3 regions of the Paenibacillus sp. BC26 genome follow, and region 2 is predicted to be linked to each of the others. Evidence: riboswitches for the same ligand, from Rfam matches in the RefSeq annotation. Region 2 holds a riboswitch; each other region holds the start of a gene.
The links. A riboswitch is a leader RNA that binds a small molecule or an ion and turns the genes downstream of it on or off. The one in region 2 is predicted to bind ZMP and ZTP.
Positions count from the first base shown of each region.

Region 1: another riboswitch for ZMP and ZTP. It lies ahead of BM412_RS24765 (bifunctional 5,10-methylenetetrahydrofolate dehydrogenase/5,10-methenyltetrahydrofolate cyclohydrolase); the one in region 2 lies ahead of BM412_RS28875 (DJ-1/PfpI family protein).
Region 3: another riboswitch for ZMP and ZTP. It lies ahead of rpiB (ribose 5-phosphate isomerase B); the one in region 2 lies ahead of BM412_RS28875 (DJ-1/PfpI family protein).

Region 1 is NZ_FPAD01000004.1:263,639-273,645, forward strand. It holds gene BM412_RS24755 (response regulator) at 1-381, opposite strand, end outside; gene BM412_RS24760 (sensor histidine kinase) at 356-2,236, opposite strand; ZMP/ZTP riboswitch at 2,332-2,417, shown strand; gene BM412_RS24765 (bifunctional 5,10-methylenetetrahydrofolate dehydrogenase/5,10-methenyltetrahydrofolate cyclohydrolase) at 2,513-3,376, shown strand; gene BM412_RS24770 (cyclodeaminase/cyclohydrolase family protein) at 3,379-4,008, shown strand; gene BM412_RS24775 (sensor histidine kinase) at 4,037-5,578, opposite strand; gene BM412_RS24780 (response regulator transcription factor) at 5,575-6,258, opposite strand; gene BM412_RS24785 (small, acid-soluble spore protein, alpha/beta type) at 6,428-6,718, opposite strand; gene corA (magnesium/cobalt transporter CorA) at 6,780-7,733, opposite strand; gene BM412_RS24795 (S-layer homology domain-containing protein) at 7,776-9,212, opposite strand; gene BM412_RS24800 (ABC transporter substrate-binding protein) at 9,490-10,007, opposite strand, start outside.
Region 2 is NZ_FPAD01000006.1:92,413-102,419, reverse strand. It holds gene BM412_RS28905 (ABC transporter substrate-binding protein) at 1-668, shown strand, start outside; gene BM412_RS28900 (CPBP family intramembrane glutamic endopeptidase) at 1,113-1,922, opposite strand; gene BM412_RS28895 (LysR family transcriptional regulator) at 2,154-3,041, opposite strand; gene BM412_RS28890 (branched-chain amino acid aminotransferase) at 3,178-4,269, shown strand; gene BM412_RS28885 (ferric reductase-like transmembrane domain-containing protein) at 4,380-4,874, shown strand; gene BM412_RS28880 (DUF2306 domain-containing protein) at 4,941-5,594, shown strand; ZMP/ZTP riboswitch at 5,647-5,725, shown strand; gene BM412_RS28875 (DJ-1/PfpI family protein) at 5,702-6,373, shown strand; gene BM412_RS28870 (SDR family NAD(P)-dependent oxidoreductase) at 6,654-7,418, shown strand; gene BM412_RS28865 (TetR/AcrR family transcriptional regulator) at 7,512-8,090, shown strand; gene BM412_RS28860 (flavodoxin) at 8,358-8,819, shown strand; gene BM412_RS32285 (hypothetical protein) at 8,819-8,995, shown strand; gene BM412_RS28855 (DUF975 family protein) at 9,076-9,660, shown strand; gene BM412_RS28850 (sigma-70 family RNA polymerase sigma factor) at 9,792-10,007, shown strand, end outside.
Region 3 is NZ_FPAD01000005.1:386,376-396,382, reverse strand. It holds gene glyA (serine hydroxymethyltransferase) at 1,369-2,616, opposite strand; gene BM412_RS27740 (TIGR01440 family protein) at 2,649-3,263, opposite strand; gene rpiB (ribose 5-phosphate isomerase B) at 3,279-3,746, opposite strand; ZMP/ZTP riboswitch at 3,864-3,946, opposite strand; gene BM412_RS27730 (low molecular weight protein arginine phosphatase) at 4,085-4,660, opposite strand; gene BM412_RS27725 (manganese efflux pump MntP) at 4,694-5,254, opposite strand; gene BM412_RS27720 (L-threonylcarbamoyladenylate synthase) at 5,475-6,647, opposite strand; gene spoIIR (stage II sporulation protein R) at 6,738-7,466, opposite strand; gene prmC (peptide chain release factor N(5)-glutamine methyltransferase) at 8,567-9,532, opposite strand; gene prfA (peptide chain release factor 1) at 9,801-10,007, opposite strand, start outside.

The sequences.
Region 1 (10,007 bases), on a different contig from region 2:
TCTCTGTTTGCGGTGATGCTCCTGCAGCTTCAGCAGCGTAAGCGTCAGCTCATCCTTGGAAAAGGGCTTTAAGATATAATCTTCGACGCCGAGCTTGAGCGCGCGCCTTGCATAGTCGAATTCATTATGACCCGTGATCAGTACAATGCTGATGCCGGGGTAGTCTTCTTTCAACCGCTGCGCAAGCTCCAGCCCGTCCATAAATGGCATCGTAATATCGACAAGCGCAATATCCGGCGTTGTCTGCTGCGCGATCTCGAGCGCTTCCAGCCCATTCTTCGCTTCCCCAATGATCCGGTAGCCGTACAGCTCCCAGTCCAGCACCGTGCGTAAATACTCACGGAATATAGACTCATCATCTGCGATCAGTAAATTCAACATGCCTGCCGCCTCCTGTTTCCTCATGCTGTTCCATAGGCAATCGTACTTGAATCTCTGTTCCCACGCCGGGCTCACTGATTAGCGTCAGTCCGTACCCTTCTCCAAAATACAGTTTAATCCGGCTGTCCACGCTGCGCATCCCGAACGAACTGCCGGTATTTCCGGCAGCAGACAGCACTGCGGCGGGTGTGTTCGTTGAATCAACGCTTGGCCGCAACAACGTCTCCAGCCTTTCCGGCGGAATGCCGACTCCGTCGTCCTTAACGGTAAGCAGCAAATCCTGACCTTCGATGCCGCCTGTCACGATGAGGTGGCCGAACGTCCCTTTTGTCTTCAGCCCATGATAGATGGCATTCTCCACGAGCGGCTGCAGCGTCAGTTTTAACACGGTGCAAGAGAGCACTTCCGGCTGGACATCGATTTGGTAATCGAACACATCGGCATAGCGGATCCGTTGAATGGCCAAATAATCGCGCAGCCCCTGCAGTTCATCCTGAAGAGGAATCGCCTCTTTCCCTTGGCTTAAGACGATGCGGTAATAATCGGCCAGCGATTTGGTTGTGCGCTGCACATCCTTGACCCGCCCTATCTCCGAGAGCGTATAGATCACGTCGAGCGTATTGTACAAGAAATGAGGCTTGATTTGGGATTGAATCAGGGCCAGCTCGTACTCCCGCTTCTTCTTCTGTTCGAATCGCACATTATCGAGAAGCAAATTAATGCGCGTAAGCATCGTATTAAAGCCGGATGCGAGCAGGCCCAGCTCGTCGTTCGATTTGACCGGCAGCTGAATGGTAAGATTCCCTTCTTTCACCAGCTTCATATACTTGGTCAACAGTACGATGGGCCTGGCGATGAGCCGATTTAGAATACCCGCGCCCATCAGCGCGAACAAGAAACAGAAGAAGCCGATGGTCATGATGAGCGCCGTAATTTTGCGATTATCCGCCGTCAACGCATTAAACGGTTCCATGGAGATCAGCTTCCAGCCGAATTTAGGCATTTCCGAGCTGATGACAAGCAGCTTCTCCCCTAGGAAACGATCGATTGTCGAACCGCTGTTTGTCTGATTGATCCACTGTCTAAGCGCCTTGTCTTCCACGGGCTTGAGCAGCTGCTCCTTATGCGTAGAAGAGACGATCGTGCCTGCTTGATCGGTCAGCATGTAGCTGCCGCTTTGATCGTTGCCGATGTTATTGTAAATCGCCGAAAGCGATTGTTCCTTCACATTAAGCACCAGCAGCCCAAGCTCCTGGCCGGTGTAGATGTTATTGATTTTCTTGCCCACCGTAAGAACAGGCTCGTCCGCTCCGAGCGTCAGATAGCTTCTTTTGTCCATCGGAAACCAGATGTTCTGGCCGGTCGTTTCGCGAATGCGCTTCATCATCGGGGTCTGCAGAAGCGTCTCCGGCTGAGGCGCGCCGGCGTTCTCAATCGCAGCCGATGTGCCATAGATCGTGCCATAAGTATCAATGAATGCAGCGCTCTCCACATCCGGAAAAACAAGCAGCGCGAAGCTAAGCTGATTGGTAATCAAGGTCGACAGCAGCAGCGAACGCTCCCGGCTGATTTCGCCTTTGTTATGGTCTTGAATGACGCGGTTTAAGTTGATCGTCAGTATATTGGCGCAGCTTTCCGCATTCGTGAGAATACCATTCATGCGCGTAATGATCAGCGAGGAGTTGTCGCTCACATTGCTGATCGTCTTGTCTACAATCGCATTCGTATAGATGGTATTGGACGCAAAGCCCAGCACAAGGAGCGGCACAATGATCAGCGGAATATAGATCGCGATAATTTTGTTGCGAATGACTTGATTTCGCAGCCAATGGGGATACAGCCAGTTTGTCAGCACAAGCGCGTTGCTCCTTTCGCAGTTTCCCAAGAATCAGCAACATTATAGCACAGCCCTGTTCAAAGGCACCTCCTCGTGCTACACTCTAGGAAAATAATGCTGCATGCAACTGGCGAAATCAGTGGAATGAACCACGAGGGAGCATGCGGATCGAATCACACCGTTCGCCTGGGGAGAAGTATTTGCGACTGGCCATGTCTGAGGACCGGCCTGTCTGCGAATGCTTTTTTTCGTTTCTTATCGATCGTACATTCAGGATGAAGGAGAGGATCTCTAATGGCCCTTATTCTAAAGGCGAAAGAAGCGGCTGAGCTCGTGTATTCGGAAATAGCGCTCCGCGTTGAGGAATGGAAGAAGAATGGAAAACAGCCGTCTCTGGCGACACTACTGGTCGAAGGCGATCCTGCCTCGGCTTACTATGCGCGCTCCAAGCAGAAGATTGCCGAGAAGCTGGGTATCTCGTTTCAGCTCCATACGTTCGCGAACGATGTTTCGGAAGAGGAATTGAAGCGCGTCATCGCTGCGCTTAACGAGGATGAAGACGTTCATGGCATTATGCTGGAGCTGCCATTGCCCGCGCATCTATCGGCAGCTGCAATTGAAGCTTGCATCGCCCCTGCCAAAGATATCGACGGCGTCACTCCATCTAATAAGCTAGCCGTTTACACGGGCAATGACACGGGACTTTATCCCGCAACGCCGCAGGCCTGCATCGGGTTACTCAAGCATTACGGGTACAAACTAGAGGGTCGCAACGTGGCTTTAGTCGGCAGGGGTCAGACCGTCGGCCTTCCGCTGTTTCATCTCCTTCAACGGGAGCATGCAACCGTGACTGTCTGCCATTCCAGGACGCCGGATCTGGCTGCTCAGCTGAAACATGCGGAAATCGCCATCGTGGCGGTTGGCAAACCGGATATGATTACAAAGGATATGGTGCATCCGGGCTTAATCATCATCGACGCAGGCATTAACGAGCTTGCGGACGGTTCGATTACCGGCGATGCCGCTTCGGATCTGAGCGACGCGGCCGCTGCTGTCTCACCGGTTCCCGGCGGAGTCGGCACCTTAACGACCGCGATTCTGTTTCGCAATCTGATGAAAGCCATGGATATCCAAACGTCGATGAAAGGAGATGCGTGACGATGACTACAGTATCATGGGATGATTCCATCCGCCGCTTCTTAGAGAAGGCGGCCAGCGCCGACCCCACTCCGGGCGGCGGAAGCGCCGCTGCCCTTGCCGCAGCCCTCGGCACAGCCATGACCGCAATGGCGGCCCATCTCTCGCAGGGAGAGAAGTACGCCGATGCACGGCTTCAAGTTAACGCTGCATTGAACGAGATGCACCGGCTTTCCGCCGCGTGTGAATCGCTGCTCGCCGAGGACATTTCAGCCTTCGACGGTTATATGCATGCACTGAAGCTGCCTAAACAGAATGAGTCAGAAAAGGCTGTTCGCCAAGAGGCGCTCCATAACGCGACCATTGCCGCCATCGAAGCTCCGCTCCGACTGATGGAGGTGTGCAGAGCGGCGCTGCTGTCTACACTAAGCATCGCTTCCTGCACGAATGCGCATGTCATCTCTGATCTCGGTATCGGCGCTTTACTCCTTGAAGCCGCTGCGCAATCCGCGCTCTTAACGGTGGAGATCAATTTAGCCGCACTGAAGGATGAAGGGATAAAAGCCCATTACGCTGCGAAACGCACTTCCCTTATCGCTGAAATCGAACAACTCAAAAACCGGACATTAGCTGTCGTTCGCGACAGAATCTAATGTCCGGTTCCCCTGTTCCTACTATGGCTCAAGCCGCTCCCTGCACCCTTACGCTGAAGCGTACGCCTTCAGCCGTATTGGCGATGCTATATTCAGCGCCGTGAGCATCCAGTACTTTGCTGACAATATAGAGACCCAGTCCGCTGCCGCCGGTGGAGCGGCTGCGCGACTGCTCCGCCCGGTAGAACGGCTCGAACAATCGCGGCAGCTTCGACTCCTCCACCTGCACGCCGGTGTTCAGCACCTCCAGCCTGTACCACGGATGCAGCGACTTCACCTGCAGCTCGCTCCCCTCATCTGCTGCGCAATACTCCTCGGATAACCGAACAACGACCCGCTCCGCATCGCCGGAATATTGAACGGCATTGGTGATGATGTTCGCCACAGCCTTCGACATGAGCCGCTCATCGGCCGTAATCATCGCTTCCTCCGGCAGCTCGACCTCTAGCTGCATATGTTTGACATCTGCCAAGTAGCTCATATTATTCATCGATTCCCGTACCAATTCGGTTAGATCCACCTTGCGCATCAGCGGACGGAAATCCCGGCTTTCCAGCTTCGACAGCTCCAGGATCTCGTGCACAAGCTTATCCATATCCTGCATAATCGTATACGATTGGCGCAAATATCTGTCCCGATCGCGGTAGGAGCCCACGTTAGCAATCATCGCCTCCAATTGACCGCTGACCGCCGTTATCGGCGTCTTGAGCTCATGCGAAATCGTCGCCACAAATTCCCGCCGTTTCGCTTCCTGCTCACGTTCCTGCTCGATATCGCTCTTGAGCTGCGCGTTGGCATCCTGCAGCTCCCCCATCGTCAGCTGCAAATTAACCGCCAATTTGCTGAGGCTAAACGACAGCTCACCCAGCTCATCCTTCGTGTTCAGCGCAGGCTTCGTTACAGAGAAGTCGAGTTTGGCCAGCCGCTTTGCCACTCGGTTAAGCGAGAGAAGGGGCCGCGCGATTAACCTTGAATAGATGAGCGCACCACCCACTGCAATAAGGAGAATCGGGATCAGCATGTAGGGCAGGAACAGCAAGATGACATCCGCCGCTTCCCCGATCGGCTGCAGCGGAGCATCCACGGACAGCGTATAAGGATCATCGCTTTCTGCGAATTTAATCGTCTTATCGACGCTCAGCATTTGCATGTTCGGGCCGCCGCCATTACCGTCGCCGGGCCCTTTCGCAATCTCACGGCCATCGATCACCCGACCCGCTTCAAGCTGCTTTCGCATACCGAGGTAACTCGCATTACGGGACAGCCAGCCGTTCATGCCCCGATAACTCGGCGGGATATAATACCCCTGCCCCTCCTTATCGCGGATCATGAGCGCCGCATTATGCTCTTGACCAAACTTCGCCATAAGCGGAATGGCATCGGCCGCACTCACGCCGTCGATCTGTTTCACCAGTTCGCTGAAGCTGCTTTCGAGCCGGGATTGCTTGATGTTCTTATAATAACCCGGCAGCATGAAGTAGAGAGTCAAGTAGATGAGAAGCGCGGATACGACCAGCAGCGCAGCCGTAACCATGAAGATTTTAAACCGTATCCCCTTGCGCCGGATCATCCTTCCACCAACGCCAGCTCAGACTCCAGCGAGTAGCCGACCCCTTTTACCGTACGAATGACGGAGATCCCGAGCTTCTTGCGGATATTCTTAATATGAGCATCGACGATGCGGGAGTCGCCGTAGTAGTCGTAACCCCATACTTTGTCCAGCAGCATATCACGTGTCATTATCCTTCCGGCGTTATGTACGAGCGTGTGCAGGATATCGAATTCCTTCGTCGTCGTATCGATGAGCTTGCCATCGACGAAGATTTTGTACGCATCGGCATCCAGCCTTAATCTTCCGTCAAACAGCTGCTCCCCGGACTGCCCGCTGCGCGTGCGCCGAAGGACAGCCTCCACCCGCTTCATCAAGACGTGAAAAGAAAACGGCTTCGTCACATAATCATCCGCTTCTTCCTCAAAGGCGCGCAGCTGATCCTTCTCTTCGCTAAGAGCCGTCAGTACGATGACCGGCGTTTCGGAGCGCTCGCGAATATTGCGGCATATCTCGTAGCCGTGCATGGAAGGCAGCATCAAGTCTAATATGACGAGGTCATACGACGACTGCTGAAATTTTTCCCAGCCTTCCAGTCCGTCCCCTGCTACATCCACCTCATATTGTTGTGCCCGTAGAAACTCAGCAATGAGCTCTTGTATATAATAATCGTCTTCGATGACCAGTATTGCGGCAGGCATCGTCCAATCCCCCATCCTACTCAGCATGTTACCTCCAGCATAACCGACGAAGATGAAAACAGTATGAATCGTTTCTGAAAAATAACTAAAAACCATTCGGAAAACAGCAAAAAACCACCAGCGATCCGCCGATGGTTTCGTTAAGCGCATAAATAATTGATGACCTTCATCAATGCTCGGTATTCTGGCGTGCCAGCTTCTCCTGCGCCATGCGCACAAGCTCTTTGACCATCGCTCCGCCGATCTGTCCGCCGATTTGACCTGCCGACTCCGTCGATAGTTGGCCGTTGTAACCGTGCTCCAGCGGAATGCCGAGTGATTTGGCTACTTCATATTTCACATCGTCAGGTCTGCTCGGATTCACGACATAACCTTCCCGCCGCATCACTTCCGCCTTAAATGCGCTCATCTGAGCATCAGCGCCGGGTACCAGATGTTTTCTCCGACTTCTTCTTGCCATTATTCCTGTCGCCTCCTTAGGGTTGAGTCGTATTCCTTACCGTTCCCTAAGGATAATTTCTCTATTCAAACCAGCCCTTGAACTTAAACCATGCAAACATGCCAGCAGCAAGCAGCACCATAAACACCAGCACCATATAATAGCCGGCATGCCAACCGAGCTCGGGCATATTGGAGAAGTTCATGCCATAAATGCCGGCAATAAAAGTTAACGGCATGAAAATCACCGTAATGACCGTCAATGTTTTCATAATGGAATTCATCCGATTGGCGTTCAGCGACATATAGTGATCGCGCAGATCCGACGTCATATCGCGATTCGAATCCACCATCTCCGAGAGCTTCAGCAGATGATCGTAAATATCGGTGAAGAACAATTGGTAATGTTTTAACGCTTCGATCCGCTGCGTATTGAGGATACGGTAGAGCAGGTCCCGCATGGGAACGATGGTTTTGCGCAATCGGAGCAGCTTGTTTCGAATTTCGAACACCTGGCTCAGGTCCGTCCTGAATCCTTGATCGGTGCCGCCTGTTTCGATCTCCAGCAGCTGATCCTCGATTGCCTGCAGCGCCGGAAAATATTGATCCACCAGCTCATCCATCACCGTATATGCGGCATGCAGGTTGCCATGCGCTTCCGTATGCGGTTTGCGGATGATTTTATCCCAAGCACGATCGACCTCATGGAGCGGCAGCTGATGGTAGGTCACCAAGAAATTCGGACCGACAAATACATCCACCTCCGAAGCCTCAAGCGTCTGCTCGTGGATCGCGTGAAGCACGAAGAAATGCACATCGTCGTAATGGTCCATTTTGGGACGCTGCAAATAAAGGAGACAATCTTCAATCGCCAGCGGGTGAAAATGAAAATAATCATCCAGCAGCTTCGCTTCTTCTCCCGTCGGCTCGCAGAAATCGACCCAGTACCATTTTAAATGTGCGATTTGGTTTAAATCTTCCAGCTTGTTCAGCTGCTTGATATGGTGATCATTCGTAACGGCAACAATTCGAATCATGGATCATGAGGCTCCGTCCGTATTTTTGTCTTCATTGTAGCATTAACGGTACTTGAACTTGAAGCTTACCACGCCGCTGTTATCCATCGTATAGGAATAGGATGCGAGAGAATCGCCATAGTTTCTCAGCAGCGCTTCCCAGCCGCTCGGTCCTTGCTCGTCCTTATACGTGCGTTTAATGGTGACGGAGGTCAAGCGCGCCTCTACGGCGCTGCTAATTCTCGCTTCGAACTCCGCTTGATCGTTCACGGTGAGACCGTTAATGACATAATAGTTAAACGTATTGGCTGTAGCTTGCGGAAGGGTGTCCTTCCAGGCATGATCCTCGCGAAGCGCTTCGTCCGTCACGTTGAAGTAGCCGTAGTTCAATCGCCCCGCCACATCCGGAACGGGATCGTCCCATGTTACATCGAGGTTGTAATACGCGCCGTCGATCTTCACTTTGTTCCACGCATGGCTGCCGCCGTCTGCCGTACCGATGACGATATGCGATTCAATGCCCGCCATGCTTAACAGCAAATCTGCCGTCCCCGCGTAACCTTGGCAGACCGCGATGCCATTCATCAGCACCCCATACACGGAGTAGGATTCCGGCGGAACGGTATCATTCTTGTAATTCTCATAATCATAGGCGGTATGCTGCAAAATATAATCATGAATTGCAAGCTCGCGTTCATATTCGGTCAAACCCGGACGGATGATCTCCGCTAGGACTGCTCTCGCCCTTGTGTCGATTTCCTGCATCTGTTCGTTCTTAATGATCACCGGAAGCGATTGTTTGGCTGCTCTCAGGAGATCTTCCTCATCATTCACAAAATACGTCCCGAACCGCGAGAAAATCCGGTATACCAGCACGATTGCTTGCTCCCGTGTCGTCGTCACGCGCGGTTGAAAACGCAGTTGAGTGCCGCTCACATTGCCTTTCATGATGCCGTTGCCGGCCAGCATGCCGATCGCATCGCGCGACCACTGGGCGAGCTGCTTGTCGTCCGCGAATTTAGGCGGTGTCCCTTTTCCCTCTTGGAGCTTCGTTTGGAAGCCGGCTTTAGCCAGCGTGTTATAGAGCATCAGCGCGAGCTGCTCCCGCGTTACATTCGCCTTGGGGGAGAAGGTGTTGGGGCTTGTCCCTTTAATAATGCCCAGCTCGTAGGCTTGGCCGATGCGGGGGTTGTTTGTATCCCGAAACGGATTCTGCTTCGGATCCGCCGGTTTCGTGTCGGTCAGCACTTCATAGAGCTGCACGGCCATCTCGCAAAATTCCTGCCGCGTCAACGCCAATCGATAGCTGTTCGTTAATCCATATGGGATGAGTCCGCTCGAAATCGCATCTTGGATTTCTTGTTTTGCCCACTCGCTCGGTGAACCGGTTACTGCTGCTGTTGCGGCATTTGCTCGTGTCGGCGCCGTTCCCAGCTGGCTCGCTGTCGTGCCGATGGCGGCGACGATGAGTGCGATTGTGATCCACTTCTTCGTTCTCATGCTTCTCGTGATCCCCCTGCTATTCGCAAATCTAGCAATCTAGTTCCTACTAGCTTATCACAAAATTTGTCTATCATTTACAATTTTATGGATATTAGTCGTTTTTACTATATGTTTAACCTTCGAGGGGGAGTTGCGAAACGAGGGGGAATGCTGAGAGTCGAGTTTTCCGACTTTCAGGCCCTGGCGCGGGCGCGACGAACTGACAATAAAAAACACCCTCGAAGTGCAGCAGCGGCCGCTTCCCGAAGGTGTTTACATTCCCTTGCCCGTACTGTTATTCGTTCAAATAAATCGTGGCCCGATTCTGAAGTTTCTTGGCTGCTTCCTCCGCGGATTGACGTCCTTCCAGGAATGCCTCCGCCTCTTCTTTCACCATCGTCACAATCGCGCCGTCTACCTCGACGAACCGCTTGATCCGCGGAATGGTGTCCACAATCGTCTTGATATCTTCATCCGTAATCGCAGGAGGCGTGATTTCGCCGTCGGGGCCGGCGAGCTTGATATTGCCGCTCTCGAACATTTTCTTCGACTCTTCAACCTGCTTGGCCGTCATATCCTTGCGCACCGAGAAGCCCATCATGCCCGGCGTCCCCTGCATCTCCGCGGAGAGCAAGTATTTCATGAACTCCCAAGCTTCCTGCTTCGCACCTGACTTCGCGTTCAGCCCAAGCATCAGTTCGCTTCCGAACGTCATTCCCTTAGCTTCGCCGCCTGATGGGGTTTGAAACACTTCGCCTTTCCCTTGGAACATCATCTCCGGGAGCATGATCATGTCCATTGGCATCATCAGAT
Region 2 (10,007 bases):
AGCTGGGTGAACTGGTCATCGTAGGCGAGAACACAACGGTGAATATGGAAGCTTTGCTGAGCTATAAACCGGATTTAATCATCGCGGGTAACGCCATCAATGCCGAAATAACAGATCAGCTGGAGAAAATCGCAACGACGGTCGTTATCGATGAAGCCGTAACCGATATTTGGAGCAATTGGCAAGCGCTCGTTACGAAATTCGGGGACATCCTCGGACAAGAGGACGTTGCGAAGCAATACATCGACAATTACAATGCGAACCTTCAAACAGCCAAAGAGAAACTGGCGAAAGTGGAAGGCACCGTAGCATTCATCCAAGTTCGGAATAATGCGGTATGGCTGGGCGGCACGAAGTATTTGACGCAGTACTACGGCAGCGGACTTGGCTTGAAAGCGCCGACTGATCCGGCTATGGAGGAAGGCGTAGAGCTTTCGCTCGAAGGGTTAAGCAAGCTTAATCCCGACCATCTCTTCCTCGGCTACTTCAATTACGTCGACAAATCGCTCCCTGCCATGACGGACGATTGGGAGAAAAGCGCAGTCTGGAACAGTCTGAATGCGGTTAAAAACAAACAAGCCTACGCCATCAACGGCGAGCTGGCGATGGGCTACGGTCCAATCGGCAACAGCTACGGGGTGCAGGCTGTCCTTGAAGCCTTAGAATAAGAGTACCAGTAACTGCCTCCTTGGGAAGTACGGGATAGCGCCATTTCCGTGCTGTACCGGGGAGGTTTTTTGTATTCTTGTCCTTTTTGAGGGGCTCCTTGGTTCGGGAATCGATCGCGAAGGTACGCGGAGGTGCGCGGTACACATCGGTAGCTATTCCCCCTGCCGGGGCCGAGGAGCGAGATGCGTTCTAACGGTTGCCATTGCGCTTATTGGGTCTATTTTTGCCCTCTAAATTCTCTAACGGTTGCCGGAGAGCTTATTTGACCTTTTACGACCGGAAATCGTACCTAAATCGCGAAATAGCCTCTCATACAACCGTTACAATTGTGGAACGTCGAAAAAGGGGAGAATAGGCGCACTGGCAACCGTTAGACTTCGGGAGCGACTCTCTCTGACAGCCCAAAAGCGTCTCCCCTGAGAGAGACGCTTTGCTTTGGATGCTTACGCTGGATTCGAACTCTTCTTCGCGTTGTACTTCACGACGCTAGCTGCCATATAGATCGCTGAAACAGCTAGGATGACGATAAGCCAGCCGTCGTGAAGCGAGCCGAACCAGTCGAAAGCAGATGTTTTGACAAAAGCAAAGAACAACACATTAAACATGCAGCCGATGAGGATGACCGACCAAATCGACCGCAACCGGATATACATGTAGCCATACAGGAAGCCAAGCGGGATGCCAAGCAGCTGCATCGCGATCCCTCCAGGCTGAAGAGCGGCAATAATGATGGAAACGAGGAGAACCGCCCAGAAGACGGCCACATTGCGGCGCGCTTCATTGAAGAGGATGCCCACGAACAAGATGAGCTCCAGCGCGGTGTTGATGACGGCTGAGACGATGAGGTAGCCGGTCGGAACGTCGGCATACTGATTAGTGAAGGTTGCCAGCTCGCTTACCCCTTGATGGAGCAGGAGCTTGAGGGCGGCGGTGAAGAAGAAAGCAAACCCGATGCCGACGGTGATCATATGCACGGCTTGTAAGGTTGAAATCGGCAGGTACTGCTGCATCCGTATAAAGCCCGGCGGCGTCTGCGAATCCATCAGTTTGTATTTGACCTTATATGCCAGATAACACAACACGACGGACAGCACCAGCACGATAAAAGCTTGCGCAGGCAATTGTTCGCCTTCTCCGAAGGTTCCCCACTCCGTCAGCGGATTTACAGCTGCATTGTAAATCACGATGGCGGCAATAATCATGGCTACGTACAGCACTACATTCGCGAGCATCGCAAGATATCGTCTCATCATTCAGATTCGCCCCTTTAATTGGGTTGCGCAAATCGGAGGTACAAGACAACATATTCAGGGGATTGAGTGTCTATGCCAGCCATGCCATCGGCTTCACGATCGGCAGCGTTATCAGTGGAAGATTCGACGAGTTCAGATGAGCGTGAAGACGAGCTTTAATATCAAAGAAAGGCCGACATTCTCCTTGGACGGAGCAATATCGGCCTTTCGTATGGTTGTCGCGAGCGAGGACTATTGAAAACATTCGATAAAATGCTGAGCGCGTTTGGACAGCAGCTGGTCCTTCAGCCACAGAATGCCGACCTCGGATTGAAAATCGGCGTCGCGAATAGGGAGCGTGATCACGTCACCGGAGGGAAACGAGGAAATAACCGATTTCGGAAACACCGTTGCGCCGATTCCTGCGGCAATTAGGGACATAATAATGGCGACGCTGGAGCATTCGCAGATGATGTTGGGCTCAAAGCCGTGACGGCGGAATTCGTTTACGACCTGCTCGTGCATTTTGATTGTTTTGTCGGTCTTTAATGTAAGCTGCGGATATTGGGCGAGCTCCTCGATGCTGATATCGTTCCCTCTGCCGGGGGAAGCCCATGCGGCAGGCATCAAGGCAACATAAGGATCGGAAGGAAGCGGGAGCATATCCAGCTTGTTCGGAAGCAGATGAGCCTCGAACGGCAATCTGGATATGACGAGCTCAATCGAGCGTCTCTCCAGCATTTCGCCCAGCAGGTAATGGTCGCCCTCGGCAATCTTAAACGTGACCTGAGGGAACTTCTCGCGCAGCTGCTGGATCGGCCCCGGGAGTATGGAAACGCAGGAAACAACCGCACCCAGGGAGAGCGTACCTCGCACACCAAGCTCAAGCTCTTTGACTTCCTTCATGGTCTCGTCTAATTGCAGCAGCAGCGACTCTGCCCGGTCCTTAAGCAGCCGCCCTGCAGCGGTCAATGTCAGCTGGGTCCGGCTCCGCTCGAACAGCTGGGCGCCGAGCTCATCTTCCATCAGCATGAGCTGCCTGCTAAGGGGCGGCTGCTCCATATGCAGCAGCTTCGCCGCTCGTGTAATCTGCTTCTCCTGTGCAATGGCCAAGAAGTATTTGAGCTGTCGAAAGTCCATTTAAACATCCCCAATTTATATTCTCTTTGCATACTTTAAAGGTATGGATAGTGAACAGAATAGATATTTTATATATACCTCAACAGGTGGTAGTATGCAATCACCAATTAGAAAGTAAGGGAGTAGTGATTCAACCATGACAGCAGCCAATAACGCCATTTCGATCGAACGCAGTCTGAACAAGAAGACGAAGCCAGCGCAGGATCAGCTAGGTTTCGGTATCTATTTTACCGATCACATGTTTGTAATGGACTACAGTGTCGAGCAAGAGTGGCATAACCCGCGCATCACGCCGTACCAGCCGATCGTACTCGACCCGGCCGCGAAAGTGTTCCATTATGGACAAACCATCTTCGAAGGCTTGAAAGCCTACAAAACCGAAGACGGCGGCATTCAGTTGTTCCGTCCTCGCGATAATTTTGCCCGTATGAACCGTTCCAACGATCGTATGAGCGTGCCTGATCTGGATATTGATGTGGCCATTGCAGCGCTGGAGCAGCTCATCGCAGTCGATCAAGACTGGATTCCGGATCTGCCGGGTACATCGCTGTATATTCGCCCATTCGTCATTGCCACACAAGCGACGCTTGGCGTGTCTCCATCCGAGAATTACCAATTCATCATTATCATGTCGCCTGTTGGCGCCTACTATCCGGAAGGAATCAATCCGGTCAAAATCCACGTGGAATCCCACTATGTTCGTGCAGTTGTAGGCGGCGTGGGTGAAGCGAAGACAGCCGGCAACTATGCGGCGGCCTTGAAGTCGCAGCAAGCCGCTAAGGAAGAAGGCTACACGCAGGTTCTGTGGCTCGATGGCACGCAGCACAAATATATCGAAGAAGTCGGCAGTATGAATGTGTTCTTCAAAATCAACGGAACGGTCGTAACGCCTGCACTGAACGGCAGTATTCTAGCGGGTATTACACGCAACTCGGTTATTCAGCTGCTTAAGCACTGGGATGTTCCTGTTGAGGAGAGAGTGCTTTCCATTGAGGAGCTTTATGAAGCGGGTCGCAACGGTACGCTGGAAGAGGCTTTCGGAACCGGTACCGCAGCCGTTATTTCGCCTATCGGCGAAATGAACTGGAACGGAGAGAAGCTCGTGATCAGCGAAGGCGTGACCGGCCAGCTCTCGAAGTCGATTTATGATACGCTGACAGGCATCCAAACCGGTGCCGTTGCGGATCCGTTCGGCTGGGTCAAGAAAGTCGAATTCAGCCAAGAGTAATCAAATTATGGTGAGGCTATACGCAGATGTTCATCGTACTGTGAGATTTTTCGAGTGGGGTCTATGGTAGAATCAGAAGTAAGGATTCTTCTCGAAAAAGGAGCACGTACATGCTGCAGCCTCGCCATTTTTTTATTTTCTTGCTACCGCTAATTAATGCAGCCGTGTGGATTGCTTTTCCACCTGTGGATCACGGGCTTCAGCCTTCGTTTGCCCAGCGTCATCTGGGCGAAGTGATCGGCTCGACAATGATGATTATGATGGCCTTCACCTTATTGCTCGCAACGAGAATCCGGGTATTGGAACGATTATTAGGCGGCTTGGATAAGCTGTATGTCGTCCACCGGAACGCGGGTATATTTGTATTTCTGCTGCTTTTCCTCCATCTGCTCGTCATGCCGCTTAATCCGAATGAGGTCCCTCCCGGACGGGCTCCCGGCTATATTGCTTTTGGGGGTTTTGTCCTGCTCATTCTCCTATCGGTGGCGCCGAGGATTCCGGGGGTTCGGCGGGTTATGCGGATAGGCTACCGAGGATGGCGGATCTCGCATCGGTTTATCGGGGTGGCGGGTTCCATTCATTTTGAACAATTCCGGTTCCGATGAGCGCTGTGCTTGTGCGGAGGACCGCGGCGTTGAGTTTTCATTTTTGAAACGAGGTACAGCCCAGCTATGCAGAAGTCTAAAATTCTCTATCGGTTTATGCTGACGATTGCGGTCGGCTTTATCGTATATGTGATCACCATCAATTTCTTCGTGGATCCCCAGGCGGAGCGTTTTCTGAGTCACAAGATCAACCTAAAGCATCCGTTAAACAAGCCGGTTTGGCTTAATGTGATGTATGTCCATGTGGTGTGTGCGAGTATCGCGATGGCGGCGGGAGCGGTTAATTTTGCCACGAAGGTTCAGACCCATTACCGGCGCGCGCACCGAGCTATCGGGTATGTTTATTTTGGCGCGATCCTTGTCGTAGTGCTCACTTCCGGCTACATGGCGCCTTATGCGACCGGCGGTAAGCTGAACAGCGTTCCGTTGAACCTGCTGAGCATGCTGTGGACGGCCATGACGGTGATCGCGATTGTGAAAATAAGACGAAAACAGCGCATCGCCCACCGCAATTGGATGATCAGAAGCTACGCGTTCTGCTACACGAATTTGTGCATTCATGCGATTACTTATGTAGTTCACCAAGGATTCGGTTTGTCCTATACGCACAGCTACACAATCGGCGTTTATGGGGCTATTCTCTTCCTACTGCTTGCAGCCGAGGTTGTTATCCGAGTGGTATTTGGACAATCGGGCAAGGGAAGGCCGATGCAGCCCTAATAGAACTTCATCGTTGATTTGACTAAATATTCGGACTACAATATAAGCAGTATTCGGTGTGTGTGACTGGCGTAAACGTGGAGTACCACGAGGGAGCACATATTCATATGCCGTACGCCTGGGCGAAGTGCTTGGTCTTTGGACTGAGCGCTTTTTATTATTTCATGGGAGATGATGAGATGGAGCAGGTGCGGCAGGCAAGACATGTAGCGATTCTGATCTTTGATCGCGTGGAAGTGCTGGATTTTGCAGGGCCGTTCGAGGCGTTCCTATCCGGCAGCAACTATGGCCGGGACTTCAATGTGTTTACCGTAGCTGAACATGATGGTCCGATTCATGCGCTTGGCAATCTGAGCATTAACCCGGCCTACAGCTTCCGGACTTGTCCGAAGCCGGACATTCTCGTCATTCCCGGAGGACCGGGCACCAGAACCGAAATGCACAATCCTGTCATGTTGGACTGGATCAACCAAACTGCCGGAGAAGCGGAGCTGCTTCTGTCCGTGTGCACAGGCGCTCTTCTGGTAGTGAAGGCTCAGCTGGCAGATGGATTGAAGCTGGCTACGAACCGCCTTGCGATGCATGAGCTGCGGGCAATAGCGCCGGAATCTGCAGAAATTCATGAAGAAGCGCGTTATGTGGACAATGGGAAGCTTATTTTGTCGGCCGGTGTTTCAGCGGGGATCGATGCGTCTTTGTATGTAATAGGTAAGCTGCTGGGCGAGGAACGGGCGCTTCTGGCAGCAAGTTTGATGGAATACGATTGGGTGCGCTCATGAAGAAATCGCGCTAGTCCACAGGAGTGGGCTAGCTTTAAATTTATTCTTTACTGATCGTTCCCAATATGATATGATCAATTCGTAAGCAAGAAGGAAGCAATCGTGAGTGAGGATGCATTCCTTTTTTATTCGCAATAGTAGAACGATCATTCCCGTAAGGGCTGCGGTCAAGTTGGCAGCCAAGCATAGTTTGCAGTACATTTTATTTTTTTACTCTTTTGAGAATGATCATTCTCAATTGGTGCATCATAATAAACAAATGACAAAGGAGCGATACAAAATGGGTAAATTAAACGGTAAAGTAGCATTCATTACAGGTGGTAACAGCGGGATCGGCTTTGCAACGGCGAAGTTGTTTGTAGCTGAGGGAGCTAAGGTTGTCATCACAGGTCGTAATCAGGCTACGCTGGACAAAGCAGTGGAGGAGCTTGGTGCGTCGAACAGCTTCGGTATTCAAGCCGAAACAACCGATCCGCAGAGCCTGGAGAAGGCAACGGCTGCAGCAGTTGAGAAATTCGGCCGACTGGATGTCGTGTTCGCCAATGCCGGCATTGGCGGTCATACTCCGCTCGGCGGTACGGAGCTGGCCGCATTCCAGGAAGTCATGAACGTGAACGTGACGGGCGTGTTCTTCACCGTACAAGCCGCATTGCCTTACTTGAAGGAAGGCGCTTCGGTAGTCCTGAACGGTTCGGTGCTTGCTAATGCGGGAAGCCCGGGATGGGCAGCGTATGCAGCGAGCAAAGCGGCCGTTGCGAGCATGGCGAAAGTGTTTGTTTCCGAATTGTCGCCTAGAGGCATTCGCGTAAATACAGTCGTTCCCGGCCCTACTCGCACACCGATCTGGGGTCAGCCGGAAGGGCTGGCGCAAATGGAAGCCAAGCTCACGCGATCGGTTCCGCTAAACCGTTTGGGTGAACCGGAAGAAATCGCAAACGTAGCTTTGTTCCTGGCTTCGGATGATGCTTCGTACGTGCAAGGCGCCGAAATCAGTGTTGACGGAGGCGGCGGCTCATCCCCGTTCGGTGCACCGGTATATCGTTAAGCCTAAAAGCCGCCGGAGTATAGGACACCTTGTCAGGGGATTCTTTACCGATTGTTCTCAATATGGTAAAATCGACTGGAAAGGGGTATGCTTATGGCTAGAGCGAAAGAATTCGAAGAAGACGTCGTGCTGCTGAAGGCAATGAAGCTGTTCTGGGAGCAGGGCTACGAGAAAACATCGATTAATGATCTTGTCGAGCGTATGGGCATTCACCGCAGAAGCTTGTACGATACGTTCGGCGATAAACATATGCTATATCTAAGGGCGTTTGACCGGTACAAAACGCTGACCAACAATCGGCTCGGTGCGCTCATTCCGAACTCTACGCCGAAGCAGGCAATCGATTTTATATTCGATTACACGATCCAGGGCACGAGTGCAGATAATCCTGTTGGCTGCATGATGGTGAATATGGCGGTTGAACTGGCTTCGAGCGATCCCGAGGCAAGAGCCAAAGTGAGCGAGAGCTTTGCTTACTGGGAGCAAATGCTCGCTGATGTGATCAGCAGGGGGCAGCAGAACGGCGATTTTACGTCGACACGGAGCGCTGAGGATCTCGCTGAGAGCCTGCACAACACTTTGCTGGGCTTGCGCGTGCTTACTCGATCACTTACTAACAAAGACAAGCTGTACCGCATAGCGGATATGGCTAAGGTTGTCCTGTACCAATAAATGCTTGGCTTCAAAGGCCGGAACTCCTTGCTACACAAGGGGTTCCGGCCTTTTTAACATGGGCACGCTCCCGCTGAATCAGACCCATCGTACTTGCACATTGTTCTCTAAATGGACAAAGGTCATCAAGGAAAAGGAACTATTTTCAAAAGATTAATTGACAATGAGAATCATTATCAACTAATATGAGAGAGGAAATGCGGGACGTAAGGAACGCACACCCAAGCAAGAGACTATGGAGACATAGGGTAAAGGAGTGTTGTAAGCATGGCTAATATACTGCTGGTTTATGCGAGCATGACAGGTAATACGGAGGATATGGCGGATGCAATTGCACAAGGCATTCGTGAAGCAGGCGGTACACTCACGGTTCAGATGGTAATGGATGCTGCTGCTGCCGACATGGCGGCTTACGATGGTATTGTCCTTGGTGCGTATACGTGGGGCGACGGCGAGCTGCCTGATGAGTTTCTTGATTACTATGCGCAAATGAACGGCCTGCAATTGCAGGGAACCAAGTCCGCCGTGTTCGGATCTTGCGATTCCTCTTACTCTGCTTACGGAGTTGCCGTAGACATCTTAGTGGATAAACTCAAGGAACTGGGCTCAGAGGTTGTGCTCGATGGGCTGAAAATAGAATTCGGGCCAAGTCCCGCCGAGAAAGAGGTCTGCAAACAGTTTGGCAGACAATTTGTCGGCATGCTTGCCGAGGTTGGAGGATCCGTATAATGGGATTGTTATATAATCTATATAAATCGATGCAAGAGATGGAGGACGAGAGTCCGGAAATGCGAGATCAGATCGAGATGGCCGATACACCGCTTTCGTTGATTGAACTGCTCTCCCGGCCTATTGGCGGAAGGGATGTAAGTGCAGCCGTGCAAGGGAAGGAAACGACGAAATAAACCGAATCGGACTAAATCCGCTCTATCCGACGTAGTATAGTTTGAAGCTAAACGATACTATTTCGGGGGGAAACTGATATATGCTTAGTCGTTCAGAGATTCGCGCTCAAGCAAGGCAAAGCTTAGCCGGCAACTGGAAGACGGCTGTACTTCACTTCTTGCTGTACATGGTTGTTTCAGGCCTAATCAGCAGCATCACGAATAAAATCGACTACATCGGATGGATCATTAACGTTCTGTTGACGGCTCCGTTGGCGTATGGGATCTATAATCATTATTTGGATTTCGCGCGAGGGAAGATCCCGGCGGCGGCAGATATTTTTCGCGGGTTTCAGCGGTACAAGGAAACGCTCATAGTCTACGTTGTCATGGCGGTCTTTACGATGTTATGGACGCTGCTGCTCATCGTTCCGGGTATTATCGCGGCCCTTCGCTATTCGCAATCCTATTTCATCCTGCGGGATAATCCGGGTATAGCGCCCCTTGAGGCGATCGACCGAAGCAAAGCCTTGATGGCGGGGAACAAGTGGCGGTTGTTTACGCTTTACCTCTCCTTCATCGGATGGGCATTGCTGTGCATCCCGACGCTCGGTATCGGATACCTCTGGCTGGGCCCGTATGTCAGCACCGCGGCGGGACACTTTTACGAGGATATTGCGAAGTAACAGGTGAGTGGAATAAATGAAGGCCGGGAACTCCGTTAGTGGAGCTTCTCGGCTTTTTGTATTGGGGGCAAAGAGGCAGAGGCTGCAAGAGGGAAACGTTTATTTGAAAAGCAGAGCCAAATGGCGATCTTGTGCGTCTAATCGTTAGGCAGGTAAAAGTAAAGCAGGTGATGGGGATTATCGAGCGGGTCAAGAAAGCGCAGCAAGGTGATGAGCAGGCGTTTTTAGAGCTGTTTCAGCAATATGAAGCGGATATTTACCGAACGGCTTATGTTTATTTGGGCAACTCGGAGGATGCTCTTGACGTCGTACAAGAAACGGCCTACAAGTCGTATAAAGCGATCGCA
Region 3 (10,007 bases), on a different contig from region 2:
TTCGTTTTCATCCGATTACGGGCCGCCCCGAAACGTTTCGGATTGACTCGCACTCTCACTATATAACCTGCAAGAAAGCGATTGCAACATAAATTTATCGACAAGTGTTAAGGGGCTGGAGTGAGTGATTCCCGTGGGCGGTGGTGGAATAGCGGAATGGCTGCGGGCAGAGATCACTGGATGGCACGGTGTTGGGATGGCGCGTTGGCCACACTGTGGACAGTTGGTGGTGGACGACGAGTTGGTCACACTGTGGACAGTTGGCGGTGGACGACGAGTTGGCCACACTGTGGACAGTTGGCGGTGGACGGCCAGTTGGCCACACTGTGGACAGTTGGCGGTGGACGACGAGTTGGCCACACTGTGGACAGTTGGCGGTGGACGGCCAGTTGGCCACACTGTGGACAGTTGGCGAGGACGACGAGTTGGCCAGACTGCGGACAGTTGGCGGTGGACGGCGCGTTGGCCACAACTGTGGACAGTTGATGGTGGACGGCGCGTTGACCACACTGTGGACAGTTGGCGGTGAACGGCGTGTTGGCCACACTGTGGACAGTTGACGGTGGACGGCGCGTTGGCCACACTGTGGACAGTTGGCGGTGGACGGCGCGTTGGCCACAACTGTGGACAGTTGATGGTGGACGGCGCGTTGGCCACACTGTGGACAGTTGATGGTGGAATGGCGGTAACTGGCAGTAAGCAGTGGATAGCGGGTCGACTGCGGACTGCGTGCGCGGGACAATACAGCGGTGGGATGGCGGACGGCGGCAACGGAAAGCAAGCGGAGAACTACGGACGGCGAGACTGTGGAAAACAGGTAATTATGCGGGCGGGACAGCTAGAAATAGGACATCTAAAGATGCTGTTGTCAGCGGCGGGGCAGTTTTTTTGCTGTGGTGAGTCGCTAACGAATCGTAGCGGTCTTATTTGAGCGGAATTGGGCCATAAATTTTTCTAACGAATCGTAGTGGTCTTATTTGTGCGAATTGGAGCGGAATACGGTGCTTGGAGTCCAAATAAGACCTGTGGGATTCGTTAGATTTCCAAATAGGGTGATTTGGGCGAAATAAGACCTCTACGATTCGTTAGAGTTGAAGGTCCGGTTGTATGAGGGACAACGCCACCGGCAGACTACCGATTCCGGCTCGCATGCTGCGGAACGCAAAAGGTGGCATTGGGTTCTACCCTGCACTGCCTTCAGACTACCGATTCCGGCTCGGAGCATGCTGCAGAACGCAAAATGGCGGCATAGGTTTCTACCCTGCGCCACCTTCAGACTAACGATTCCGGCCAACAGCATGCATGCTGCGGAACGCAAAAAAGGCGGCACAGGGATCAACCCTGCTCCGCCTTTTGGTCAAACCGATATTAGTAAGTCATGCCAGGGTAAAGCGGGTATTGCGACACGAGGTCGCTGACCATACCGCGTGCTTTTTCCAGAACGGACTCGTCTTTTGGATTCTTGAGCGTCATAGCGATTACTTCTGCGATGGTAGCCATTGCGTCTACGCCCATGCCGCGGGAAGTCGCTGCAGGTGTACCGATACGGATACCGCTAGTGATGAACGGGCTGGTCGGATCGAACGGAATCGCGTTTTTGTTGACTGTGATTTGTACGGAATCGAGCACGTGCTCCGCGTCTTTACCTGTGATGTTCAGGTTGCGAAGGTCGATCAGCATCAAGTGGTTGTCCGTACCGCCGGAAACGATGTTGATGCCTCTCTCGATCAAACCGTCAGCAAGCGCCTTCGCGTTGTCGACAACGTTCTTGCCGTATTCTTTGAACGAAGGCTGAAGCGCTTCGCCGAAAGCTACTGCTTTAGCCGCGATAATGTGCATCAGAGGTCCGCCTTGGGAACCTGGGAATACTGCTTTATCGATTGCTTGCGCCCATGCTTTGCGGCAAAGGATCATACCGCCGCGAGGTCCGCGAAGCGTTTTGTGCGTAGTTGTTGTTACAAAGTGTGCGTGCGGAACCGGGCTCGGGTGCAAGCCTGCTGCTACAAGACCTGCGATATGCGCCATGTCAACGAAGAGCAATGCGCCTACATCGTTAGCGATACGGCCAAGCTCTTCAAAATCGATGATGCGCGGGTAAGCCGATGCGCCTGCAACGATCATGCGCGGACGGTGTTTGAACGCCAGTTTGCGTACTTCTGCATAGTCAATTGTAAAAGTGTTCTCGTTAACGCCGTATGCCACGAAGTTGTACAGAAGACCGGATGCGTTAACCGGGCTGCCGTGCGTCAAGTGACCGCCATGCGCGAGGTTCATACCAAGAACCGTGTCGCCTGGGTTTAGCGCAGCCAGGTAAACTGCCATATTAGCTTGTGCGCCGGAGTGAGGCTGCACGTTCGCGTGCTCAGCACCGAACAATTCTTTGGCACGGTTGCGTGCGATATCTTCGGCGATATCCACATGCTCACAGCCGCCGTAGTAACGTTTGCCCGGGTAGCCTTCTGCGTATTTGTTCGTCAGTACAGTACCCATTGCTTCCAATACCGCTTCGGAAACGATGTTCTCGGATGCGATAAGCTCGATGTTGTCGCGTTGACGCTGCAGCTCAAGGCCAAGTGCTTTCAAAATTTCAGGATCTTGTTTACGTAGGTTTTCCATGTTGATAAGTCCTCCTCAGTAAAATAAATATATTAGTCGCATGTGCCGGCATCCGTTGCCGGGCCTGCCGCTTCCCGCGTGTAAACCGCACGTTCCCCGCCAATCAGCTTCGGACGGGTGTAAGCCATTGTCAAATGCGCGGATCCGATTGCCCGGATCGTTGGTCGCACCGGTACCGCTACACGCTTCAAGTGCATGCCGATGAAGGTGTCGCCGATATCGATGCCCGCATGGGCCTGAACCGTCTCGGTCAGCACGGCATCCTGCAGTTTCTGGAACGCGTAGGCTGCCATGGAGCCGCCGGCTTTGCGCACGGGGATAGCCGAAACGAGCTCCAAACCATACCGCTCGGCGGCTTCTCTTTCCATAACAAGTGCCCGATTCAAATGCTCGCAGCACTGATAAACCGGATAAAACTGCAATTCTTGACGTACCTTCTCGACTCCCGCATAGATCGCGGCTGCCGTTTCCAGCGTGCCTGATGTCCCGATCCGCTGGCCGAGTACTTCGCTGGTCGACACGCCGATGACAAGCAGCTGTCCTTGGCGAATGCCGGACACGGCTGCAAGCTCGCGGACAACGGTTTCTACATCCTTGGTCAGCTGTGCCGAATCCATGCTGCTTATTCCGTGGCCGTGGTCGCTCATCGCTGGGTACGCCCCTTACTCGGATTTTGCCGCATCGGCATATTGTGCTTCAAGCTTCATCACTTTGTTCACGCGGCCGACATGACGCTCGCCGCCCGAGAACGGCGTCTCGAGCCAAATCCGGATAATCTCTTGCGCTACGCCCGGGCCAATGACGCGTTCCCCCATTGCCAGTACGTTGGTGTCGTTGTGCTCGCGGGTTGCTTTGGCCGAGAACATATCGTGCACCAGTGCGCAGCGAATGCCTTTGACTTTGTTAGCCGCGATGGACATGCCGATTCCCGTACCGCAAATGAGTATGCCGCGTTCAGCCTTGCCTTGCGCAACAAGCTCCGCAACAGGAAGCGCATAATCCGGGTAGTCTACGGACTGGGCGCAATCGCAGCCTACGTCCTCAATCTCGTGGCCAAGCGATTGGATAAACGGAACCAGCTCGTCTTTCAAGCGGTAGCCCGCGTGGTCTGCGCCGATGGCGATTTTCATAATCCATATTCCTCCCAATAGAACCGCACATGGCGGAAATTGTCGATTCACAATGGCATTAGTATACCTGATTTCGCCGAAAAAGACGAAAAAAGAGCAAGCATGCTTGCGCACGCTGCTCTTTGCCCAGGCGACCGGCCGTATGATCCGATGCTCCACCGTGGTTTAACCCACTTTCGTCGCCAGTTACATCGGAAACCGTCTTTAGTTGCTTTTATCATAACGGATTTTGGCTTCAAAATCAATCGTTGCCGGAAGAAACGGCGCTTGCCATCGTTTGACAGCGAGCGCAGTTTCACCTTATTAAAGAGCCACGAAAAGCCTTCAGACAAATACACTTATCCTTTCAGTCGATCGAGAAGACGGTTGAGCGCGGCTTCGATTTGGCTGGCGCTCTGCTCATACATCGCCAGCGAGCCGCCGAAAGGATCTTCCACATCGAAGCTCGGGATCTGCTGCTCCAGCTCAAGGAGCCTGGACCGCTCCTGCGGAGTCAGCGGCTGTCCCAGCGCCTGCTTAATCTGCCAGTTCGAGTACAGCCCTTCCAGCTCGGCGATGTTCGCCAACACTTTGGGATCCGTGTTCACGAACTCAAGCAGCGTATGCGTCTTGTCCACCGCAGCCGGAAAATGCTGCAGCAGCTGCCTTTTATGACTGGCGGTCATCGTCAAAATAAGATCTGCCCACGCAATCGAGCCGCCTTCGAGCGCCTTCGAGGTACCACTGTGCACAATATCACGTCTGGACAGCGCCGTCCGCGCATGATTGGAAACAGGCAGTCCATCGATCGTGGACACGCCTGCGGAACGAATATCAAGCTGCATGCCCCTTTGCTGGGACCTCGCCCGAAGCAGCGCTTCAGCCATTGGCGAACGGCATGTATTGCCCGTGCACACGAATAGAATCCGTTTCACGATTGATTTCACTCCTTATAAGATGCCGTTCTGTTAGAACAGGAACAGCAAACCGAATGTAAATAAAATGACGCCGCCGCACGCTTCCCCGTACCCGCCGAGACTTGTGCCTACCTTACGACCGAGCAGCAGCCCAAAAACGGACATCAAGCCTCCGGCAACGCCGAACAGCAGTACGGTCAGCAGCATGTCCGTATCGAACATGCCAAGTGAGATGCCGACAGAGAAGGAATCGATGCTCACGCCAAGCGCGAACAGCAGCATCCCCCATGAGCTTCGGTAGTCGATCGACTCCACCGCATCGCCGCGCAGCGAGCTGTAGATCATATGGCCGCCAAGCAGGAGCAGCAGCGCACCGGCCGCCGTCGTCGCCACGCCGCCCAGCAGCGTACTGACGTATTTGCCCGTGAAAATGCCCATGAGCGGCATGACCATGTGAAAAAGCGCAATGATCGCGCTAAGTTTTGCTATATCCATCAGCCGAATGCCCTTGAGCCCAATGCCGACACCCAGCGAAAAAGCATCCATCCCCAGTGCCACAGCAATAATCAGCAGCGTCAGCAATTGTCCGGCATGCATGCCCGCCTCCACCATTTCATCCTCTCCTTGTCCGCAACCTCTCCACAAGCATATGCGGACAAGGTTGGAAAGATGACCTGGGGAAGGTTGTGGGTGGCGCGGGTTTAGTGCGCTAGGGAAGTGGCGCTTGGCGCGCTGGTGGTACGGGTACGGGACGGTGACGCTTGGCGCACGAGTTGGCCGCAAGTAAGTGCGATCGCGCATGGCTTGGCGCGGCACGCGGAACTCACCGTCACTAGACGTGGACCACCGCGTGGCCGGCCGCTTTGGATAAGCGGTTCATGAGCGCATGGCCGATACCCTGCTCCGAGCAGGTTTCGGCCCAGATGCGCTGTACGCCGCGATTGTCAAACTCGCGCAGCGCATTGTAGAGGCCGTGCGCAGCCGTTTCGAGCTGCGCCAGGCTGCCGACGACGAGCACGCAGTCGGCGTCGTACCGAGCGGCATGCTCGGCAAAGGCGAGCACGCCCGTGCGCTCGCCGCGCGCTTTCGCTGCGCCGACTTCCGCCTCAATATAGGCGGAGACGGCGTCAGCGTCGCCCTTGACCAAGTGCATCAGCCCCTGCGGGGCGTAATGCGCATATTTCATGCCTGGCGAGCGCGGCGCCTGCGCTTCCGCTGCGGGAGCTCCCGCCGCCGAAGGCGCAGCAGCAGCGGCGGCAGCGGCAATGCCGGCGCCCGGAGCGGCAACGGCGTCGTAGTCGACCCGCGCCGCGACTTCGCGAAGCGCTTCGGCCGTCACGCCGCCGGGGCGCAAGATCCGCACAAGATCGCCGTCCACCTCGACGACGGTCGATTCAAGACCTACCCCTGCGGCGCCACCATCGACGATGCCGTCAATTAGGCCGCTAAGGTCCTCTCGCACATGCGAGGCCAGTGTCGGACTTGGACGGCCGGAGCGATTCGCGCTAGGTGCCGCCAGCGGACAACCAGACGCGGCAATAAGCTGCAAGGCTACAGGATGAGCAGGCATTCGCACCGCAACGGTAGCAAGTCCCGCAGTTACCCGCGACGACACCGCCCCAGGCTTCACCGGCAGCACGATGGTCAGCGGCCCCGGCCAGAATTGATCCATCAGCCTATCGGCAAGTATGGCTGACTCTCCTACCAGCGGAAGTGTCAGCTCCTCCAACTGCTTGCGATCCGAAATATGAACGATCAGCGGATTGTCGGAGGGGCGCCCTTTTGCCTCAAAAATCCGTTCCACCGCCGCCGTGCTCCGCGCATCGGCACCTAGCCCGTAAACCGTTTCGGTTGGAAAAGCAACGGTCCCGCCCTCTCGCAGTAAGGCTGCCGCCTCGTCAAGTTCACCGTCGCGCGGGTCGTGGCTGTCCGCTTCCCACAGTAATGTTTTTCGTAGATGGATGGTCAATGTCGTATCCCCAGCTTCTGCTTTGTTTTGCCCCATTATACCATATGCCGCCTCGCGCCATCCAAACGGCCATCCCTATACAATAAAAGCCCAATCGCAGGGTGCGCGACTGAGCTTATTTTATAGTTAGCTGAATAGGCTGCGGAAAAAGCTCATGATCGACTTGAAGATTTCCCACAGAAAAAACTTCACTTCCGGCTGCTTCGTTTCGCCTTCTTTTACGTTTTGATCGGCAGCTTGATCTTTGGCAGGAGCATCTGCCGCGGCCGAAGTTACTTTGGCATCGCTGTCTGCTTTTGCACCCACAGTTGCCGTTGCGGCCACCGCCGGAGTCGATGCTTCCCCGCTTACCGCATCCACGAAGCAGAGCGGCGGGAACAGTACACACCACCAGTTTTGTCCTGCACCTGCGCCAAGAGTGATGCGAAGCGCTTCGTAATTGCCGGCAGGGTACACTTGAGTGCCATATATTTTAGTTGGAAACGGCACATGGCCGAGTTCCGCTTTGAATCCATAGTGAAAACCACGCGAGCTGAGTTTGGCAGCAATAATGCCTTCGATGTCGCTCATATGATTGAGGATTGTAGCGCGAGCTTCCTCGATAGTTTGCGGTCCCGCTACCCAGTTGTTCATTTCGGCTACGATGGCATCACGAACTTCGCGTTTTACTGCTTGATCAGACGCATTATCCGAATTCGCCAGAATGCGCAGACGAATCGACTCGGACGGAATGCCGCCGCCGGCAATTGCCGCATCGGCACGTTGACTTTCCCAGCTCATAAGCAACACTGCAGCGATAAGAAGGACATACCCATAAATCGGACGATAAGGAAAACGGGAATAAGTGCGAATCATAACGACAAGCTCCTTTGTGGCACCCGTCGGTGCATCGGCTTGCGTTCCGGAACGATCATATCCCCATTATGTCCCTCGCGGCGGCTCTCTAAACCTATCAATCACTTAAAAAAGAGTTTCGTAGAGTGTAAAAAAGCAACCTACGGCACTATTGCACAGCCTCCCCTGCGACGGCGAAGGTGGTGTTGTGCTCTAACGGTTGCCACAGCGCTTATTTGGTCTTTTTTGGCTTTGAATTTTCTCTAACGGTTGTCAGAGGCCTTATTTGTCCGTATACAGGTGGAAACCATGCTAAATCGCGAAATAGCCTCTCTGGCAACCGTTAGAATTCGAAAACGCCGAAAAAAGATAGATGAGGCGCTCTGGCAACCGTTAGAATTTGCGGAGCGACTTTCAGGCCAGTCTAGGTGGTGTGCTGGCCGGACTTCGCGAGCGGAATAGCCGCTTATTGCGAGGATAGTTGGCAATTCGGTGCCACTTTCGACGGGTTCGAGTAACGGTTAGCGGAATAGCCGCTTAAGAGGGGGAGTAATTAGCTAGTTTGATCGTTATTAGCGGTATATCCGCTAATGTCGAGGATAGTCGGCGATTAAGTGTCACTTTCGACGGGTTCGAGCAACTGTTAGCGGAATAGCCGCTTAATGGAGAGTAATTAGCTAGTTTAATCCTTATTAACGGTATATCCGCTTATTGAGGGGATATACGGCAATTCAGTGCCACATTCGACGGGTTCGAGTAACTGTTGGCGGATTGGCCGCTTATGAGGGGCGAATTCAGCTAGTTGATCGCTATTAGCGGTATATCCGCTAATGAGCAGCGTTTCGTGGAGTTCGCGGCCTCTCGGCTCCATCCTAAGTTTCAATCCGGTCAACGAAAAGCCTGAGAGTTCGATATCGGAACTCTCAGGCTCATTTTCACATTATTTCAGTGCGGAGAGTTCGATTTTTGCACTCTCAGCTCCCCATACAAGCTGCATTCCGCTGATTGCGATGCCGAGAGTTCGATTTCGGAACTTTCAGATTCATCTTCACGCTAGTTCACTGCTGAGAGTTCGATTTCGGAACTCTCAGCCCCCGATGCGAGCGTGATCCGCGCGAAAACTATTCCACCGCCAGCACGTGGCGGTCTATTCCCGCGTAATCGGGGATACTGCGCACTTCGCGCCAGGCGCCGATGCCGCGGAGCAGGTCGGCGACGGCTTCGGCTTGGCCCATGCCTAGCTCGAAGCCGACGATGCGCGGCAGCGAAGACAGCTGCAGCAGCTGCTCTGCCATGCGCCTGTACGGCGTCAGGCCATCATCGCCGCCATCCAGGGCGAGGCGCGGCTCATGGTCGCGCACTTCCGGCTGCAAGCCGGCAATGTCCCCCGCCGGAATATACGGCGGGTTCGAGACCAGCACGTCGATGCGCAGGCCGGCTACGCTGCCGGGTGCATCTACGTGCTCCTCGGGCCGTGGCTGCACGAACGGCCCGAGCAGGTCGCCCTGCACGAACGTCATACGCGCCGCTGCGCCGTGCCGCGCCGCATTCGTGCGGGCGACAGCCAGCGCGTCCGGCGACAGATCGGACGCGCACACGCGCCACTGCGGACGCAGCGTTGCCAGCGTCACGCCAATGGCGCCGCTGCCTGTGCCGACGTCAACCACCGTCGGCATACACGCATCCACGCCAACCTCAACTCCCGCTGTCCCCGGCCACAGCTTATCCGCTGCTTCCAGCACGGCTTCAACGAGCAGCTCCGTCTCCGGGCGCGGGATGAGCACCGCAGGGGTGACCTGATACGGCAAGCCGTAGAACCACTGCTCGCCGATCAAATACTGGACAGGCTCGCCGGCTGCTTTGCGGGCAAGCAGCGCTTCCCATGCAGCGACGTGCTGCTGAGGAAAAGGGTCTCGCCAATCGCGGATCAGCGCAGCCCGCTCCATTCCGAGCACATGCAGCAGCAGCAATTCCGCGTTATTGCGAGGTTCGCTGATGCCACGAGCCTCCAGCATCTTAGTCGCACGCACGCAGACTTCCCCAATCGTAAGCAGCGCCCCGCTTCCGGCTTGGCCATTGTCCTCCACAACAAACACTCCCTTATACTCAAATTCAACAATGAACGCTACACGCGCGATTTCCCTAAAAATAATTTTTCTAGAGGTCTCGTCTCGATCTACGCCCGTCCCAATCCACGCTCATCTTGATTTACGCTCGTCTCAATCTAATCTCAACTCGATATCCGCTCGCTTCGTGCCGCCCCATACCGGCGACCCACCTTCCACCTCGCCAAGCTACACAAACGGGAGCAGCCTAGGCCGCTCCCGTTTCTTCCATCTATTCAAACTCCTGCGCTTAAACCAGATTCTCGCGCTCCATCAATTCCGTCTGAGCCGTCAATGTCAGCGCATTGATGATCTCTTCCATGTCGCCGTTCAGCACGGAGTCGAGCTTGTGCAGCGTAAGGCCGATACGGTGATCCGTTACGCGGCTTTGCGGATAGTTGTACGTCCGAATCCGCTCGCTGCGGTCGCCTGTACCGACTTTGCTTTTGCGTTCGCC